Regions from separate parts of the Shewanella halifaxensis HAW-EB4 genome, predicted to be linked through region 2. Evidence: predicted binding sites of a transcription regulator. Region 2 holds the regulator's gene; each other region holds the start of a gene.
What was found. Region 2 encodes ArgR, which controls arginine synthesis, uptake and breakdown. Its sites were predicted from a motif close to ANTGAATANNTATTCANT; they were not measured.
Positions count from the first base shown of each region.

Region 1: argC (N-acetyl-gamma-glutamyl-phosphate reductase) is a predicted target of ArgR. The motif match lies at 2,695-2,712, and genes of this name have one in related genera.
Region 3: argA (amino-acid N-acetyltransferase) is a predicted target of ArgR. The motif match lies at 2,219-2,236, and genes of this name have one in related genera.
Region 4: SHAL_RS06350 (OadG family transporter subunit) is a predicted target of ArgR. The motif match lies at 2,719-2,736, and genes of this name have one in related genera.

Region 1 is NC_010334.1:4,979,366-4,984,194, forward strand. It holds gene SHAL_RS21130 (ornithine carbamoyltransferase) at 1-597, opposite strand, end outside; gene argB (acetylglutamate kinase) at 613-1,440, opposite strand; gene argC (N-acetyl-gamma-glutamyl-phosphate reductase) at 1,453-2,445, opposite strand; gene argE (acetylornithine deacetylase) at 2,721-3,872, shown strand; gene ppc (phosphoenolpyruvate carboxylase) at 4,041-4,829, shown strand, end outside.
Region 2 is NC_010334.1:1,120,604-1,125,432, reverse strand. It holds gene ispB (octaprenyl diphosphate synthase) at 1-675, shown strand, start outside; gene mdh (malate dehydrogenase) at 785-1,720, opposite strand; gene argR (transcriptional regulator ArgR) at 2,073-2,543, shown strand; gene SHAL_RS04595 (cupin domain-containing protein) at 2,805-3,278, shown strand; gene SHAL_RS04590 (Dyp-type peroxidase) at 3,347-4,279, opposite strand; gene SHAL_RS04585 (ABC transporter ATP-binding protein) at 4,494-4,829, opposite strand, start outside.
Region 3 is NC_010334.1:503,918-508,746, forward strand. It holds gene coaBC (bifunctional phosphopantothenoylcysteine decarboxylase/phosphopantothenate--cysteine ligase CoaBC) at 1-473, opposite strand, end outside; gene radC (RadC family protein) at 622-1,299, shown strand; gene rpmB (50S ribosomal protein L28) at 1,428-1,664, shown strand; gene rpmG (50S ribosomal protein L33) at 1,671-1,844, shown strand; gene argA (amino-acid N-acetyltransferase) at 2,319-3,641, shown strand; gene SHAL_RS02185 (PH domain-containing protein) at 3,735-4,241, shown strand; gene rarD (EamA family transporter RarD) at 4,290-4,829, opposite strand, start outside.
Region 4 is NC_010334.1:1,502,038-1,506,866, forward strand. It holds gene csrA (carbon storage regulator CsrA) at 402-599, shown strand; tRNA gene SHAL_RS06300 (tRNA-Ser) at 1,087-1,178, shown strand; tRNA gene SHAL_RS06305 (tRNA-Arg) at 1,200-1,276, shown strand; tRNA gene SHAL_RS06310 (tRNA-Arg) at 1,307-1,383, shown strand; tRNA gene SHAL_RS06315 (tRNA-Arg) at 1,416-1,492, shown strand; tRNA gene SHAL_RS06320 (tRNA-Arg) at 1,524-1,600, shown strand; tRNA gene SHAL_RS06325 (tRNA-Arg) at 1,636-1,712, shown strand; tRNA gene SHAL_RS06330 (tRNA-Ser) at 1,722-1,813, shown strand; tRNA gene SHAL_RS06335 (tRNA-Arg) at 1,890-1,966, shown strand; tRNA gene SHAL_RS06340 (tRNA-Arg) at 2,000-2,076, shown strand; tRNA gene SHAL_RS06345 (tRNA-Ser) at 2,086-2,177, shown strand; gene SHAL_RS06350 (OadG family transporter subunit) at 2,782-3,033, shown strand; gene oadA (sodium-extruding oxaloacetate decarboxylase subunit alpha) at 3,049-4,829, shown strand, end outside.

The sequences.
Region 1 (4,829 bases), 1.4 Mb from region 2:
GTGCTTCGCAGCCAGTTCTTGTGCTTCACAAACCACCTTGCCATCGGGAAAGTGGCCTGGCGGACAAATAACGGTTAACTGCGCACCTAAGATAGCTGCACCAAACATCAATGAATGAGTCACATTGTTACCATCACCGACATAAGCCAGCTTCACCTTACTCACATCGCCATATTGTTCGCTCAATGTCAGAAAGTCCGCTAACCCCTGACAAGGATGGTACAGATCAGACAAGGCGTTAATCACTGGCACCGTGCCGTGCTCAGCAAGCTCTTCAATTGTCGAGTGTAAGAAAGTCCTCGCAACAATCGCATCTGCCCAGCAAGAGATATTGGCAGCAAAATCTGAAACAGGTTCACGCTTACCTAACTCGCCATTTTGCTGATCTAGATATAAGCAATGACCACCCAATTTATTGATACCGATATCAAAGCTCACCCGAGTTCGTAGTGAGGGTTTTTCAAATAGCATCACCACACTCTTGCCCTCTAGGGCATGTTTATATTCAGCAGGGTTAGCCTTTATGGTTTTTGCCAATGCTAAAAGGTCGAGTAACTGCTGCTGGCTTAAATCTTTTATTGATAGTAAATGTTTCATTCGACTGCTCTCCAATTACTGAATTTGTGGCTGGATCTGGGTGCCAACGGTCTCACCCCTACTTAAAGCGATTAATTGCTGCGCATGACGCCAAGAGGCAATCTGTACGGCTTGCCCCATGGATTCTGCAACATCTAATGCAGCTTCCACCTTGACCTTCATTCCTTTCTCGATAACGCCAATCTTGGTCAACTCATTCACTTGAGCTCTATTCAAGCTACTAATTAACTGACCTTTACCATCGAGCACACCTGATACGTCAGATAGTAAAACTAATGAGCCCGAAACCAGCTTGGCTAAAGCTGTTGCCGCCTGATCGGCATTAACATTGAGCATCTCGCCTTGCTCACTAATAGCAATTGAGCTCACAATTGGCATCCAGCCCTTGGATAAGACAAATTCAAGATAGCTGGCATCTTTGGGCTCAACCTCCCCCACCAGCCCTAACTGCGGATCTTTAACTTTTGCAGACATCATTCCAGCATCCGCAAGGCTCATACCTAAACTGGTTACACCCGCTTTAATCGCTGCCGCTTGCAGCGTTTTATTAGAGGTGCCAGCCAACGCACCGACGATAACCGGGATCTGCTCTTGCGGTGTCACCCTTAATCCATCTAGCTTTTTAGTTGTCATACCATTAGCTTTAAGTTGCTCATCAACCAGACAGCCGCCGCCATGAACCATAATAATTGGCTGACCATTTGCAATAATCTTGGCCGCCGCTTCCATTAACCGTGCCATGCCCATTTCACACTGCAGTAATGCACCGCCAACTTTGAGCACCATGACAGGCTTAGCGCCTGAGCTTATCGCTCGTGTATTAGCCATCTGCGTATCAGTCATATTCTTACCCACCTAGTGATTTACAGATGCATTAAAATGAATCTTTATGCACTGCAGCGCTTGACTAGCCGCCCCTTTCATTAAGTTATCAATCGCGCTAGCGATGACCAGATAGCCACTCTGTTCATCGAACTTCCACCCCAGATGACAATTAGCTGTTTGCACCACATCATCCACCTTAGGGAATTGATTTTGTTTTACAGTGATAAGCTCGGCAGAGTCGTAACATTGGTATGCTTTTTCAATATCGCTGGCTGTCGTACCCGCAGCTAATTGCACTGTGATGGTTGCAAGAATGCCGCGTTTAAAATTACCGAGGTGAGGCGTGAAGATCACCTCTTGTCCTAGCTGAGTGGCAATCTCAGGCTGGTGCCTGTGACCAAGTACGCCGTAGGGGGTCAAACTGACTTCACAAAAACTGGTATGCAGCTGCGCTTTTCTGCCCGCTCCAGTTACGCCGCTGACTGCATTAATCACTGGCAATATATCGGTGAGTAAATGTGCAACAGGTTTAAGCGCTATCAGTGAGGCCGTTGGATAACAACCCGGTACCGCAATCATCTTACTCGTCGCGATTTGCGGCGCATTCCACTCCGCTAAGCCATATACGGCGTCAGCCAGTACTTGGGAATATTCGTGAGTAAAACCATACCACTTAGGATACTGAGCAACATCGGAAAACCGATATGCACCGCTTAAATCAAATACCGCCAATCCTTGCTGATAAAACCACGCAGCGAGATGTAAGCTCACCCCGTGATCAGTCGCGAGTACCACCGCATCGGCAGTCGCTACGATAGTTTGCTTCGCATCATCGGTAAGGGGGGTTAAGCACAAGTCTATATGACTGTAAGCAGGATAAAGATCAGATAGAGCCTTGCCCTTGTCGAGGCTGTTTTCAGAGACATAAAGCCCCTGGATCGACATCGTCGATTCGGCATTTATAAGAGAGGAGATCTGTGCGCCGGTGTAACCACTGGCACCAATAATGGCTATATTTTTCATAGTCTATGACTTTAAAACCTTAATCTTGAATTTAGATGACAAAACGCAAAAAAGAATGGGCACAACTTAAGCCCTGGCTGAACACCATTAATGACAAGATTATCGTCGTAGGAAGTGGGTATGATTAACCTTAACTACTATTAATTTAACCAGATTGAACATATATACTCTCACTAAACAGGCCATCGAAGTGTGGTAGTTACCTTAGCTGTTTGATAGACTAACACGCAAAATTAATTATGCAATATATTTGAATATATATTTAGGTGTTTTTAATGAAAAAACTTCCAGAGATAAAAAGTAGTTTTAGCCAATTGATTGCAACACCGTCTATTAGTGCACTCGAAGCAGAGCACGATATGAGCAATAAAGCAGTCATAGAACTTTTGCATACTTGGTTTAGCGATTTAGGAATGCAGTGCCAGTCTGTGCCAGTGGCTGATACTCGTAATAAGCACAATCTAGTGGCGTCGTTTGGTCAAGGTCAGGGAGGATTACTACTGGCAGGACATACGGATACGGTACCTTTTGATGAAGGGCGCTGGAGCCAAGACCCGTTTTCCTTAGTAGAAAAAGATAATCGTTGGTATGGCCTTGGTGCCTGCGACATGAAAGGCTTTTTTGCTTTAGTGCTAGAGGCACTAATAGAGCTACCAATGGATAAATTTAAGCGTCCATTGCATATCTTAGCCAGTGCCGACGAAGAAACCACCATGAACGGCGCGAAGGCCTTTGCAGCAGCTAAGTCAATTTCGCCTGATTATGCAATCATCGGTGAACCCACCAGTTTAAAGCCAGTTTATATGCATAAAGGGCATTTAACCCAAGGCATACGAGTGACAGGTCGTAGTGGTCATTCGTCAGATCCAGCAAAAGGGCTTAATGCTATCGAAGTGATGCACTTAGTTACAGGGCAACTGCTCAAGCTAAAACAGCACTTAGCCGATAATTATAGAGAAGATGCCTTTAGCGTGCCCTATCCAACCATGAACTTTGGTCATATTCATGGCGGGGATGCCGCCAACAGGATCTGTGGCTGCTGTGATCTGCATATCGACCTTCGACCGATCCCCTGTCTTGCACTGGAGGATTTAGAGTTAATGGTTGCCAACTATCTTGAACCTGTATGTCGTCAATATCCAGGTTGTATCAGTGTTGCTCCTTTATACCCCGGCTCAGAGCCCTTTGCTGATAAAAAGGATGGAAGTTGGACACAACTGGTTGCGGAGCTTAGTGAAAGCCAACCAGAAGTCGTTAACTATGCCACCGAAGCCCCTTACATCAGTCAGCTAGGTTGCCAAACACTTGTACTCGGCCCAGGCAGTATTGAGCAAGCGCATCAACCTGATGAGTTTTTAGATATTTCCTATATTGGGCGTACAAAAGATCTATTAAAAAAACTGATTTATCATGCATGTATAAAATAATTTACTCTTTTCTATATACTTTACAGTCTAAAGTATAGCCACCAAGCACGAAGCTATATCCCAAAAGTGATATAGAGCACATTAAAGCACGATATTTCAATCTGGATCATTGCCTAGCACATCACTGCTAGGTATTGTGATCGATTAGCTTACCGATATGGAGCACGTATGGTAGACATGTATGCCTCGCTAAGGTCTAACGTTGGAACCTTAGGGCAGATTTTAGGTGACACAATCCGCACGGATCTTGATGACACTTTCTTAGATAAAATAGAACAAATCCGCCATCTTGCAAAAAGCTCACGCCAAGGCGATAGTGCTGCACGTAAAGAGATGCTGACTTTGCTATCTTCTTTAAGCGATGATGAACTCGTTCCTTTTGCTAAGGCTTTTAACCAATTTTTGAATCTGGCGAATATCGCTGAGCAATTCCATACCATTAGCCGTAATTGTGACGAGTTAGTCTGTGTACCCGATCCAGTCGAGCAACTACTAGGGCGCATGCTAGGCGGAAACATCGACCAAGAGAAGGTGTTAGCTTGTCTAAAGACGCTAGATATCGATCTTGTATTAACTGCGCATCCAACGGAGATCTCTCGCCGCACTCTCATTCAGAAGTATTCAGCGGTTATTGATTCACTAACAGCGCAAGAAAACACTCAGCTTACAGAACAAGAGAAAAAACAGCACCACCTACGTTTACGTCAACTGATTGCGCAGATCTGGCATACTAATGAGATCCGTAACGAACGTCCAACACCAGTCGATGAAGCACGCTGGGGTCTATGCACAATCGAAGCCTCTTTATGGCAAGCTGTTCCAGATTTTCTTAGACAGCTAAACCAACAGGTCGAAGAGCGTACCAATACCCAGCTTCCTACCGATATTGCACCAGTAAGGTTCTCAAGTTGGATGGGCGGCGACCGCGATGGCAATCCATTTGTCACTTCTGCCGTG
Region 2 (4,829 bases):
AATGCCCTGTTCGGCAATAGTGCAAGTGTATTGGTCGGTGACTTCCTATATACCCGCTCATTCCAGATGATGACTGAGCTCAAGTGTCTAGATGTATTAGAAATTCTTGCAGATGCAACCAACGTACTTGCTGAAGGTGAAGTTTTACAATTAATGAATTGTAATGACCCAGACACCACAGAAGACAGCTATATGCGCGTGATCTACTGTAAGACTGCCAAGCTATTCGAGGCAGCGACTCGTCTTGCAGGCTTGTTAGCTGACAGCCCTATTGAAGTGCAAACCGCACTGGCTGAATACGGTAAGTATTTAGGTACCGCATTCCAGTTAACTGATGACCTTCTCGATTACACTGCCGATACAGAAGAGCTAGGTAAGAACATCGGTGACGACTTAGCTGAAGGTAAGCCAACGCTGCCGCTAATTTTTGCGATGGCAAACGGTAACGACACTGAAAAGGCGCTTATCCGTGAGGCTATCGAGAAAGGTGACGGTACTGAGCATATCGAAGTTATCCTCGCCGCACTTAATAACTGTGGTGCACTCAAGTACACCGAGCAGCGCGCTATCGAAGAGTCAGAAAAGGCCATTGCAGCACTGGCTATCATTCCTGAGTCTGATTATAAGACCGCATTAATCTCTTTAGCAAAACTAGCCACTCAACGTAGTAACTAATCAGCTATTGCCACCTGTAAGCTAAGAGCAGTGACGAGATAAATGTTGAAAATAAAAAAGGAGCCTAAGGCTCCTTTTTTATTTTGACCCACAAAGGCCCTTGCATCGATTACTTAACGAATTCGATACCTAGCTGAATATCAGCCTTTAGAGTGTCTAGCATAGCGTCACGAGCATTAGCTTCAAATGCACTTACCTCGCCATAAGCAAGTACCTGTTCAATGCCGTTCTTGCCGAGTACAACAGGTTGTGCGAAGAACTCAGTATGCTCACTGCCACCATCAACATAGGCACACTCAACAACATTTGCTTCACCCTGAAGACCACGAACAAGTGATAGACCAAAGCGACATGCAGCTTGACCCATAGATAATGTTGCACTACCACCACCGGCTTTAGCCTCAACCACCTCAGTCCCCGCATTCTGGATACGAGTCGTCAGTGCTGCAATTTCTGCATCAGTAAAGCTTACGCCTTCAACCTGTGAAAGTAGAGGTAGAATCGTCACACCACTATGACCGCCGATGACAGGAACTTTAACGTCAGCAACATTTAGGTCTTTTGCTTCAGCAACGAAGGTTTCTGAACGGATAACATCGAGTGTCGTCACACCAAACAGGCGATTTTTATCATAAACACCCGCCTTTTTAAGCACTTCAGCTGCAATCGCAACCGTTGTGTTTACCGGGTTGGTAATAATACCTATTAATGCCTTAGGGCAAGTCGCAGCGCACTTTTCAACCAAGTTACGCACGATACCTGCGTTGATGTTAAACAGATCGGAACGATCCATCCCAGGCTTACGTGCAACACCGGCAGAGATAAGCACAACATCAGCACCTTCTAGTGCTGCCGTAGGGTCTTCACCAGCGAAACCTTTAACTTCAACCGCCGTTGGGATGTGGCTTAAGTCAACCGCAACACCAGGTATAACTGGAGCGATATCATAAAGCGACAATTTTGAACCCGCAGGTAATTGAGTTTTTAACAGTAGGGCGAGCGCCTGGCCAATACCACCAGCAGCACCAAGTACAGCAACTTTCATAATCATCTCCATCAATTCTTGGATTTTTGTGATTCAGATCCATCTTTCCAATGTGGCAACAGTACTGGATTCACAAAAAAAATTCAATTATCCCTTAGTCGTGCTCAATATAATCTAGAACGCTAATATAAAGAAGCAGATAAACAAATCGAGAGAGCATCATGGTTACAGAGTCGTTTTCAAGGTAAATCAGCATAACGTTAATTAGAGCATTCATTCCAACTTAAGTTAATCCATCAAGTTAAATTAAGATTATCAATGAATTTTTATTCACAAAAACGAATACTAATTGACAAAAATGGCGAAAATAATCATGATAGTGCAGATTTTTTTGAATAAAGAATAATAATATATGCAAGCAACTAAAAGCCCAGATGATTTAGTTAAGACGTTCAAATCTATTTTAAAAGAGGAGCGATTTGGCTCTCAAAGTGAAATAGTTACCGCCCTTCAAGCTGAAGGCTTTAGCAATATTAACCAATCTAAAGTTTCTCGTATGCTAAGTAAGTTTGGCGCGGTAAGAACCCGTAATGCCAAGCAAGAGATGGTTTATTGTCTTCCTGCGGAGCTCGGTGTTCCTACAGCAGGAAGTCCACTTAAAAATCTAGTGCTGGATGTTGACCATAACCAAGCTATGATTGTCGTCAGAACCAGCCCGGGTGCGGCGCAATTAATCGCTCGCCTGCTCGACTCAATCGGTAAGCCTGAAGGTATTTTAGGAACGATTGCTGGTGATGATACGATTTTCATCTGTCCGTCTAGTATTCATAATATTGAAGACACATTAGAGACAGTTAAGTCACTATTTAATTACGCAGACTAAGCAGTGCCTCTTAAAGTGACTAGCTTATTAAATGCTGTACCCTCAGGGCTACAGCATTTTTTATCTCTATTAATACCAATTGGTATAATAACCGCATAGGCGACATCACTTGCCCTTTCCGTCTATGCACTTAATCTCAATCACTTACCTTAACGCTCGTTGTATAAAACACTCTGTTTTATACAATATATTGAATAGCGTCTTCTCTCTTGACCAATAATCGTTATAATCCCAAATGACAGTATTGTTAGTCGAGGGTAAATGATGAATAAAAGTAAAATAATAAATATCAATGATATATGCTGGGAATCTTGGCAGCATGAAGATCAATATGCCAGCGAGCAAAAGCATATTGGTGACACTGCCGGTGGACAAAAAATCGGCGTCACCATGGAACGCTTAGCACCAGGTAAGTCCTCTGCTGTTGCCCATTACCATACCAAAGAAGAAGAACATATCTACGCGATGCATGGCGAAGCGACGTTATACATCGATGGTGAGCCTCATCCCTTTAGTCAGGGAGAATATATCTGTTTCAACGCTGACACGGGGATTTCTCATAATCTTGTCAATCATAGTGAGCAAGAGTTTGTTTTTCTTGTCGTCGGAAACCGAGACATACATGATGTCGTTGTGTACCCAGAAAATAACAAGGTACTGGTAAAATCAGTCAACGAAGTTTATGCCAGACGTCCCACTAACTACTGGGATAAAGATGAAGTTGATAATGAATAATTCGCTTTCATACACCCAATAAAAAAACGCACCATACAGTGCGTTTTTTATTGGCTAAAAAGTCTTAATTAGTTAGACGAAATCATAAAATCTAACGATGGCGCAAAGAATGAAGAGCCAGTTAATGCCTGAGTGAAATGCATCAAGTGATCATGGTTACCCTCGCCATCACCATGCACCATACTCTCAAGCATCTTTTCGAAATTAACCGAGTTGCGGCAAGTAGAGATAAACATCAAACCTTGCTCTTTAGCGGAGCCGTAAGGCATGCTTTGTCGTAAGATCTCCATCGAGTTACCTTCGCTATCTTTCAAGTTCACACGCTTGATGTGACTCGTTAGCGGTTTGTCAGCCGATGCATACTCAATATTGTCAGCTTTAGTACGACCAACAATATCTTCTTGCTTCTTAACGGGTAGGCGGTTCCACTTGCTTAAGTTATGTGCATACTTTTGCACATGAATATAACTACCACCTTTAAATCGGCTATCTTCCTCGCCAATAAGTGCAACGTCCTGCCTGCTGCGTCCTTTCGGGTTTTCAGTGCCATCAACAAAACCCGTGAGATCTCGTGAGTCTAAGAACCTAAAGCCACGCTCTTCATCAACAAGTTCAACTAAGCCTTCAAACATCTGACAAACTTCATTGGCGACTAAATGTAAAATATCAAAACGGTCACAACGGACATGCACAAATAGATCATATTCGATAGCGGGTGCATCTCGAGTATCTCTATTCATTGCAGGGAAAGGTTTTAGCTGTTCCGGTCTAGCAATCGGGTATAGTGTGTCCCAATAATTAGCACCAATAGCAACAAAACCATTAAATGCACTATCAGAATATTGATCAGCTAATTCATAAACATATTGAGCGACATTAGCCACACAAGGGCGCATATCAGACTCAACACTATCATTAGCATTAAACATTAAATAGACACTGTGCAAGTTTCCTTCTGCACATACTCCAAGCTGTTCACGAGGCATAACCTGACTATCCATTATTATAAGTAACCCTTATCTTAATTAATTTTCGGCAACATTATGTACAACTTTAGTTATTAATAAAATTAACTAACGCACAATAACTAAAATCAATTTTAAATTCTTACTCTTAGCTGCTATTTAAGCAGGATGAAAAGTGGTCTAACACTTCCCCCTAACGCCTGTTAAGCGTTAGCTGACGTGCCAAACGGCTCATGGAGCCTATATCCAACTAGAACAACACTAAGCTATGACTCTGACACGCGATCGCCACACGCTGTCCTACAATTAAATCCAGCTGAGGACTATGAATATCTAAGATGTTTTCAGCGACTTTAACTTGATATTGACAGATATTGCCGAGAAAACGTCGTTCAATCACTTCGCCAACTCCGTTAGCATCTGCTTGCAATAATAGGTGTTGAGGCCTTAGCAACACCTCCGCTTGGGTGCTGATGGGTTGCGAAAGTAAACTTTCGCTTTCAATTTTGCCAATTGCAGTTGCAATACTATGGTCACTAATGACTTCAGCCTTAAGGTAATTCCCTGTCCCAAGAAAATCTGCGAC
Region 3 (4,829 bases), 620 kb from region 2:
CAAGCTTGAGAGCCAGATTCAGGCCCCCAGATGTGAATGCCTCGCTCGGCCACTTGCTTTAAGTTGGCTTGAGTCGCGCCATTGCGATACATCTGTTGGTTCATGGCTGGACAAAGCACTACAGGCGCTTCGGTAGCTAAGCAGGTGGTTGTGATCAACTCATCGGCCATACCCGCATTAATACGCGCGATAAGATTTGCTGTCGCAGGAGCTATAATGACTAAGTCTGCCCAACGTGCCAACTCGATATGCCCCATAGAGGCTTCGGCTGTAGGATCAAGCAGATCGGTTGCCACCGGATAACCGGACAGCGCTTGCAAAGTTAGCGGGGTAATAAATTCCTGCGCACTTTGACTCATAACAACTCGGACATCGGCGCCGCGTTCTTTTAACTTACGTACCAGATCAGCTGATTTATATGCGGCAATGCCGCCGCCAATACCCAGTAGCACTTTTTTGTTATTGAGACCCATACTTAACTCTTTTCGTCATCACTTCGGCGATAAACATTTTATCACGCTGCAGAGGTTGGGCCTAAGATATCACAAACCATAAAATGGTGATGAACAACTTCAGAAAATCTAGACCATACTCGAAGATAAAATCAACAAGGAGGTTGTTATGGCGATAAAAGACTGGCCCGTTGGCGAAGGTCCACGAGAAAAATTATTAAATCAAGGGGTGAAGCAGCTATCGGATGCTGAATTATTGGCTGTCTTGCTTAGAGTGGGTTTAAAAGGCTTAAGTGCTGTGGAGCTAGCTAGAACTATGATTAATGAGTTTGGTGGCCTTAGAGGCCTTCTGGCAGCGTCTCAGACACAAGTTTGTCGCCTCGATGGGATAGGCCCTGTTAAGTTCGCGCAAATGCAGGCTGCAGTGGAGTTAGGCACGCGAATTTCGCAAGAAAATCTACAAAGAGGAAAAATTTTATCTGATCCTGATTTAACTCGGGACTATTTAATGAGACAATTGTCTGATCGTGCTTACGAAGTGTTCGCTATTTTATTGTTAGATAGTCAACATAGAGTGATTCAATTCGTTGAATTATTTAGGGGTACAATCAATTCAGCATCAGTTTATCCACGTGAAGTGGTAAGTTTAGTGCTTGAAAAAAAGGCTGCGGCTGTGATCGTGTGTCACAATCACCCCTCAGGGATTGCAGAACCAAGTACAGCCGATAGACGAATTACTGAGCGATTGAAACAAGCCTTACAAACTATCGATGTTTCCTTGTTGGACCATATGGTTGTAGGCGATCGAGAGATCGTTTCTTTTGCTGAACGGGGATGGATAGATTAATCTATCCCTTGATCTTTTATTTTAGATCCTGTATAAAATGCGCCCTCTGTTGTGTGCCTCAGGCGACGGCCGTGTTCGAGGTGCATTAATGCTCGAGCGTTAAATATATTGTTTTGGAGAAGATTGACATGTCAAGAGTATGCCAAGTAACTGGCAAGCGACCAATGGTTGGTAACAACCGTTCGCACGCGAAGAACGCAACGCGTCGTCGTTTTTTACCTAACCTACAGAACCACCGTTTCTGGTTAGAAAACGAAAAGCGTTTCGTACAGCTACGTATATCTACTAAAGGTATGCGTATCATCGACAAGAAAGGTATTGAAGTTGTTATTGCTGAACTTCGTGCCCGCGGCGAGAAGGTATAATAAACCATGGCTAAAGCTAAAGGTAATCGTGAGAAGATCAAGCTAGTTTCTAGCGCTAACACTGGTCACTTCTACACGACTGAAAAAAACAAGCGTAACATGCCTGAAAAAATGGAAATCAAGAAATTTGATCCAGTTGTTCGTCAGCACGTTATGTACAAAGAAGCTAAAATCAAGTAATTACTTGTTTAAGCATCTTGGAAAAAGCCTCTATTTATAGGGGCTTTTTTTTGCCTAAAATTTACTGACATCGCTTCAATCCCCCCATATTTCTTACTCAAAGATCTTATCAAAGTCGCTTTCAATCAGTTTTTAATGTCTTTCGGCATTCAAATTGCGTAACCATTCACTAATGCCGGTGTTGTTATACCGTGCAGTCGTAGGCACTTAGTCAGGTGGACTCGTCGCTAATTAATAGCTTTGCTGTATGAGGTGCCTATTTAAATATAGGTTTTTCTGGGGTTTATATAAAAAACGATTGAATGTCATGCGAACCTGTCGACATAAAGCATCATCGCTACAATAAAATAACGCGTGATAATAAATGCTTTTTAAATGAATTTAAATGCACTATTATCTTTGGGTATAACTGAGCTAATTATCAAATATGAAGCTTCGGATATCTTTCCTATCTATTTTAAAGGTGATGTTAACGTGCGTACCACAGAACTTGTTGATGGATTTCGTCATTCCGCTTCCTATGTGAATGCCCATAGGGGCAAAACCTTCGTCGTTATGTTGGGTGGCGAGGCTATCGCACAGCAACAGTTTCGCGCCATCATCAATGATATTGCGCTACTGCACAGCCTTGGGATTAAGATAGTCCTTGTTCATGGCGCTAGGCCGCAGATAGATGAAGCGTTGGCCGAGCGCAGTTTGGCTGCCGAATATTACAATGGTGTGAGAGTCACGGAAGAAGACGCGCTTAAGGTCATTAAACAAGTGGTAGGTGCTTTGCACCTCGATATCACCGCGCGCCTATCGATGAGTCTAAGTAACACGCCAATGCAGGGCGCACAGATCAACGTGGTCAGCGGTAACTTTGTCATTGCTCAGCCATTAGGGGTCGAGGATGGTGTCGATTATTGTCTCAGCGGTAAGGTGCGTCGTATTGACAGCCTGGGGCTGAAGCGTCAGCTCGACAGTGGTGGTATCGTATTACTTGGCCCTGTAGCAGCCTCTGTGACGGGGGAGAGCTTTAATCTAACTGCAGAAGAGGTTGCCACCCAGATTGCAATAAAACTCAAAGCAGACAAGATGATAGGCTTTAGCGCCGAGAAAGGTATTTTAGATAACTATGGTCAGGTTGTCGCTGAGTTGATGCCCACCGAAGCGCAAAAGATCTTAAATGAGTTTCCCGAGGTCTCTCCATTGTGTGTTGGCACCAAGGCTTTCTTGGAGGCCAGCATCGATGCTTGTCGCAATGGGGTCAGTCGCTGTCACTTTGTGAGTTATCTCGATGATGGTGCACTGTTGCAAGAGCTCTTCTCCCGCGATGGTATCGGCACGCAGATTGTAACCGAAAGCGCCGAGCGTCTACGTAGAGCAACGATCAGTGATATCGGCGGCATATTAGATCTTATCCGCCCACTGGAGCAGAAAGGGATCTTAGTGCGGCGCTCACGTGAGCAGCTAGAGGTGGAGATAGAGCAGTTTATGTTAATTGAGCGCGACAGCCTAGTGATCGGCTGCGCGGCGTTTTATCCATTTGAGGAGGATAATGCGGGTGAGTTTGCCTGTTTAGTGGTGCATCCCGACTACCGCGATGCCGATAGAGGCAGCTTGCTACTACAAAATATTATTGGTCAGGCAAGAGTGAGAGGCTATTCGCGTTTGTTTGCCTTAACGACCCGCAGTATCCATTGGTTCTTAGAGCATGGGTTTAATATGGTTGAAGTTGAAGCGTTGCCAGAGAAGAAAAAGCAGCTGTATAACTATCAACGCAAATCGAAGATTTTAGCGCTAGACTTATACTGATTGGTATTTGAGTCATATGGAAGAAAGGCTTAAAGGATGACAAAAGTTATTGTCATCTAAAAATCTGAACACCATAGCTAATTAGGAGCGCCCATGCCTCAGGTTTATGCACTGGCACCACTCACGTCAGGGGGTTACTGGAGCTTCATTGCTTTGCTAGCGATTTTAGTCGGATTGTTGACTTTTATCTATTTCAGTACGCTACCCGAGATCAGTAAAATCATCAGTTTTGGGTTACTCCTGCTCACGCTGTTTGCGTTTAGTTGGGTGTTCTATAAGGCAGATGATTCTAAGTTGATTATTGGCGATGACACGTTAACCCTTGATGTGCCATTTTACGCGATCACCCTGCCGCTTGCCGAGGTGAAGATAAAAGAGATCCAGCGTCTAGATTGGCAGCGGGATCCCGATTTAAAACTCGAGTCTCGTCACAATGGTGTCGGTATGGCGGGTTATCAATTAGGTTGGTTTAAATTGTCCAATAAACAAAAAGCCTTTGTCGCAATGAGCGAAGAACAAAATCTGGTGATGATCCCAACGCTCCGTGGATACCGGATCATATTGAGTCTACAAGAGCCGGATAGGTTATTGAGTCGATAGCCAAAAAAAAAAGCGAACCAGAATAAGGTTCGCTTTTTTTGTTAGGCGTTATAGCTTAGGTTTTCGTTTATAGAACATATCTACCGTAAACAGGAGCAGTGCCGCCCAGATGAATGCGAAGGTAATGCCTTTTTCCGCATCGAAAGGCTCGTTGAACAAGGCGATAGCCAGCACAAACATAATGCTTGGGCCTATATATTGAAAGAAACCTAGCATTGAAAATGGGATCCTAACGGCTGCGGAGGCAAAGCACAGTAAAGGAATGGTCGTTACGATACCCGCTGCAACTAAGAGTAGATTTAAATTCAAATCGTTAGTGAGCAGATGGGTTAATGAATCTCCCATATTGGTAACCAGGTAAATAAGCGCGATTGGCATCAAAATAGCGGTTTCTACTAGTAAGCCTGTCTTGGCGTCGACATTGACTTTTTTACGTAGCAAGCCATAGAAAGCAAATGAACAGGCTAAGCCTAGCGACACTAATGGAATTGAACCAAATGAGATCAGCTGGATCATTACACCTGTTGCTGCGAGTGCAACTGCCGCCCATTGCAGTTTACGTAGGCGCTCACCTAGAAATATCATGGC
Region 4 (4,829 bases), 380 kb from region 2:
TAAATATGTGATTGGTATAAAATGCAGCGTTTTAAAGTCAGTTTGGTATCGGTTTCTAGTGATGTGGCATATCTGAAAGCTTAAGAGCCTGAGTATTTTTTATAAACTGAATTAGAGAGTTGTTTGGCTTAAGTTTGTATATTGTAGTCTTACATCTGGGCAATGTTCTAATTCATGCTAGTTTAATGTTAACAGCTGATAATCGCTGTTATCGGGTAAAAGTTATTCTTAATATGGTTAAAAAGGTTTCAAGCGCATAACTGTGATTTAATACTGGAAAGGTGTAATTATTTAACGCTTTTCTCATAGAATACTGTTAATTTGTACTAAGCTAACCTTATAATACAAATATAACGGATTTATGCCGTATAAGCAGAATTAGGAACTAAAGGAGCAACATAATGCTGATATTGACTCGTCGTGTTGGTGAAACACTGATGATTGGTGATGAAGTAACTGTCACTGTATTAGGCGTTAAAGGTAACCAAGTAAGAATTGGTGTAAATGCACCTAAAGAAGTCTCTGTACATCGTGAAGAGATTTACCAACGCATTCAGTCTGAAAAATCAGGTACGCCATCAGAAGGCGGTAACTTTTGATCTGAATGAGATCAAATAAGAATTCTAGAAGCCAGTTAATAACTGGCTTTTTTATTTCTGGGCTTTGGGTTTTGAGGCTTCGGCGCTAAAAGCTGCTAAGGCGATCTAAGGGCTAACCTAGCCAGATTGGGTGTAAATGCATCCACTCATAAAGAAGAGGTCTCCGTACCTAATCGTTTTTGTCTATGGTGAAGAGATTGACCAACCCATTCAGTCTGAAAAATCAGCTACGCCAATCGATGACGGTAACTTTTGATCTGAATGAGATCAATTAAGCCTTTTTTGAAACCAGTAGAAGCCAGTTAATAACGGGCTTTATTATTTTTATGGGGGATGTAAACCTCCATAAATCCCCAGTAAATCCAATTTATAGGACGAGTTAGACTGTTATACAAGCAAGCTGCTTAAAAACAGCTCAAACGGGGGAGGGTTTCTTAAAAAGGGTTTGACTTATTTTCGGCAGACAGTAATATGTGCGCCAAGAAACGGAGAGGTGGCCGAGTGGCCGAAGGCGCTCCCCTGCTAAGGGAGTATGGGCTTTAACTCCCATCGAGGGTTCGAATCCCTCCTTCTCCGCCATTTCTTACAATAGACAACGATGCGGATGTAGCTCAGCTGGATAGAGTACCTGGCTACGAACCAGGCGGTCGGAGGTTCGAATCCTCCCATCCGCACCATTTCTATTGTCGTGATAAATGTTTTAGTGAGCGGATGTAGCTCAGCTGGATAGAGTACCTGGCTACGAACCACGCGGTCGGAGGTTCGAATCCTCCCATCCGCACCATTAAATCATTTATAGCAGTAAGCATTCTATATGCGGATGTAGCTCAGCTGGATAGAGTACCTGGCTACGAACCAGGCGGTCGGAGGTTCGAATCCTCCCATCCGCACCATAGAGTGAAAAGAATTTAAGATTTTATATGAGCGGATGTAGCTCAGCTGGATAGAGTACCTGGCTACGAACCAGGCGGTCGGAGGTTCGAATCCTCCCATCCGCACCATATAAAACATATTAGATATAATTAGTACCGATTTTGCGCGTGTAGCTCAGCTGGATAGAGTACCTGGCTACGAACCAGGCGGTCGGAGGTTCGAATCCTCCCACGCGCACCATGAATTGACGGAGAGGTGGCCGAGTGGCCGAAGGCGCTCCCCTGCTAAGGGAGTATGGGCTTTAACTCCCATCGAGGGTTCGAATCCCTCCTTCTCCGCCATCATTTGAACAAAAAACCGCAACAGTGTTGCGGTTTTTTGTCCTCAGAATGATTGTGATGTTTAAGTTTTATATGAGCGGATGTAGCTCAGCTGGATAGAGTACCTGGCTACGAACCAGGCGGTCGGAGGTTCGAATCCTCCCATCCGCACCATATGAAACCATTGATATAAGTAGTACCGATTTTGCGCGTGTAGCTCAGCTGGATAGAGTACCTGGCTACGAACCAGGCGGTCGGAGGTTCGAATCCTCCCACGCGCACCATGAATTGACGGAGAGGTGGCCGAGTGGCCGAAGGCGCTCCCCTGCTAAGGGAGTATGGGCTTTAACTCCCATCGAGGGTTCGAATCCCTCCTTCTCCGCCATCATTACATGCAAAAAAACCGCACTCGTTGCGGTTTTTTTGTATCTGCAATTTGCTTCGCATCGACTCGATTGTTGATTTCTCCTCAATGCTATAACTCGCTCCACTCCATAGTCCTGTAGCTCTTTGCCTTATGATTAGGTCGCTTCTTAATTGGCTACAAAACCTAGCTATTAATGCCTGTGATGTACCTGCCAACTAATATGATTGAAATTTTGTTTTGCTAAACTGCATAAATTGTCACTTCTGTATTCCTCGCACCAATCTGTTCTTTTTTCTGAATTCATTTTCCCGTAAATGCACTGTTAAATTAGAAAAAATGGCTACAAAAGACTGTATATTATCGGATGTTCAGTTTTCTAGTTGATTTTATGTGATTTTATTAGTCGATGGCGATTAATGATCGTATTTATGGTACGACCAATTTACAAGTGGCTCGCTATTTTGTTATATATTAGTTATTGTTTTTAGCGGTGGTCACCATTTGACAGCGAAGCAGTATCTAAAATGAATGGAATAAATTGCATAATATGTGAATGGTAGGTGAATATTTATTGAGTGTCATCCATGTTTATTCACAAATCAAATATCGATAAGAGGAAGAGATGGCTTCAATATCTGAGCAGTTATATGACGCATTGGGGATTATGATACTAGGTATGTCACTGGTATTTGTTTTTCTAAGTACCCTTATTTTTGCTATGAAATTGGTTGCTCGAACATTTGGGCCTGCAGCGCTAGAGGCGAGTTCTGCTCCAGAGAGTCAACCACAACCGAGTCAATCTGCCGTGAGCCCATTAATGGCGGCGGTTATTACTGCTGCAATTCATCAGCACCGAAAAAAAAATATAATATAAGTAGGGAGTTTTTGTATGAGCAAGCCACTGGCTTTAACTGATGTTGCGTTAAGAGATGCACATCAATCCATTCTCGCTACTCGTTTGCGTACCGAAGATATGTTACCCATAGCACCATTACTCGATAAAGTGGGCTTTTGGTCGTTAGAATCATGGGGAGGAGCCACATTTGACTCCTGTATTCGCTATCTGGGTGAAGATCCTTGGGAGCGGATCCGTGAACTAAAGAAAGTTATGCCTAATACTCCACAGCAGATGCTGTTGCGAGGACAAAACCTCCTCGGTTACCGTCACTATGCTGATGACTTGGTACACCGCTTTGTTGAGCGAGCCCATACCAATGGTGTTGATGTATTCCGTGTATTCGATGCGATGAACGATGTGCGCAACCTAGAAACAGCGGTTAAAGCGGTTGTCGAAGTAGGCGGTCATGCCCAAGGCACAATCTCTTATACTACTAGTCCAGTGCATAACTTAAACACTTGGATTGATATGGCAAAACGTATTGAAGATATGGGTTGTCACTCTTTATGCATTAAAGATATGGCAGGGCTATTAAAGCCGTTTGAAGCATTTGAGCTTATTAGCCAAATCAAGTCGCAAACCGATTTGGTTTTATCTCTGCACTGCCACGCGACTACAGGCCTGAGCACGGCAACCTACCAAAAAGCCATTGAAGCGGGCATCGATGTGCTCGATACGGCAATCTCTTCAATGAGCCAGACCTACGGTCACAGCGCAACTGAAACTTTAGTTGCTATGGTTGAAGGTACAGACAGGGCAACGGGTTACGATATGGCCCTGCTTGAGGAAATTGCGGCCTATTTTAGAACAGTACGTAAAAAGTACGCAGCGTTTGAAGGTGAGTTAAAGGGTATCGATTCACGAATTCTTCGCGCTCAAGTACCAGGTGGAATGCTAACAAACATGGAAAGCCAGCTTAAAGAGCAGGGCGCCGCTGACAAGTTAGATCTTGTACTCGAGGAGATCCCTCGCGTTCGTGAAGACTTGGGCTTCTTACCATTGGTGACACCAACGTCGCAAATCGTTGGTACACAGTCTGTGATTAACGTACTCACTGGCGAGCGTTACAAGTCGCTAACCAAAGAAACCGAAGGCGTGTTAAAAGGTGAGTATGGTGCAACGCCAGCGCCAGTAAATACGGAGTTACAACAGCGCGTATTAGCGGGGCGTGAAGCCATCACCTGTCGCCCAGCAGACCTGCTTGAATCTGAGTTAGACAAATTACGTCTGGAGTTAAAAGAGAAAGCCGCTGCCGATGGTATTGCACTTGCTCAAGAGCTAGATGATGACGTACTCACTTATGCGTTATTTCCGCAAATTGGTCTCAAATTCCTTAGCAACCGTAATAACCCCGATGCGTTTGAGCCAAAGCCTGAAGTGGCGGCTAAAGCGCTAGAGGAAGCCAAAAAGGCTGAGATTGCCGCTGCAAGTAAGCAAGGCCCTGAAACATACACTGTTACCGTGCAGGGGCAGAGCTTTGTGGTGGAAGTTGCCGAAGGTGGTGATATCAGTCAGATCACACCCGCTGAAAACGTGGTGCCTTTTACTGCTCCAACACAGGCTGCAGCAGTGGTGGATCTATCAGCGGTAAAGCATGAGCAAAACGCGCCTCTATCAGGCAACATCTTTAAAGTGCATGTCTCGCCTGGTGATAGTGTAAAAGAGGGCGACGTGGTAATTATCCTCGAAGCGATGAAGATGGAAACAGAAGTGCGCGCCGAAGCTGATGGTGTGATCTCGAAGGTTTGGGTTAAAGAAGGTGACGCTGTATC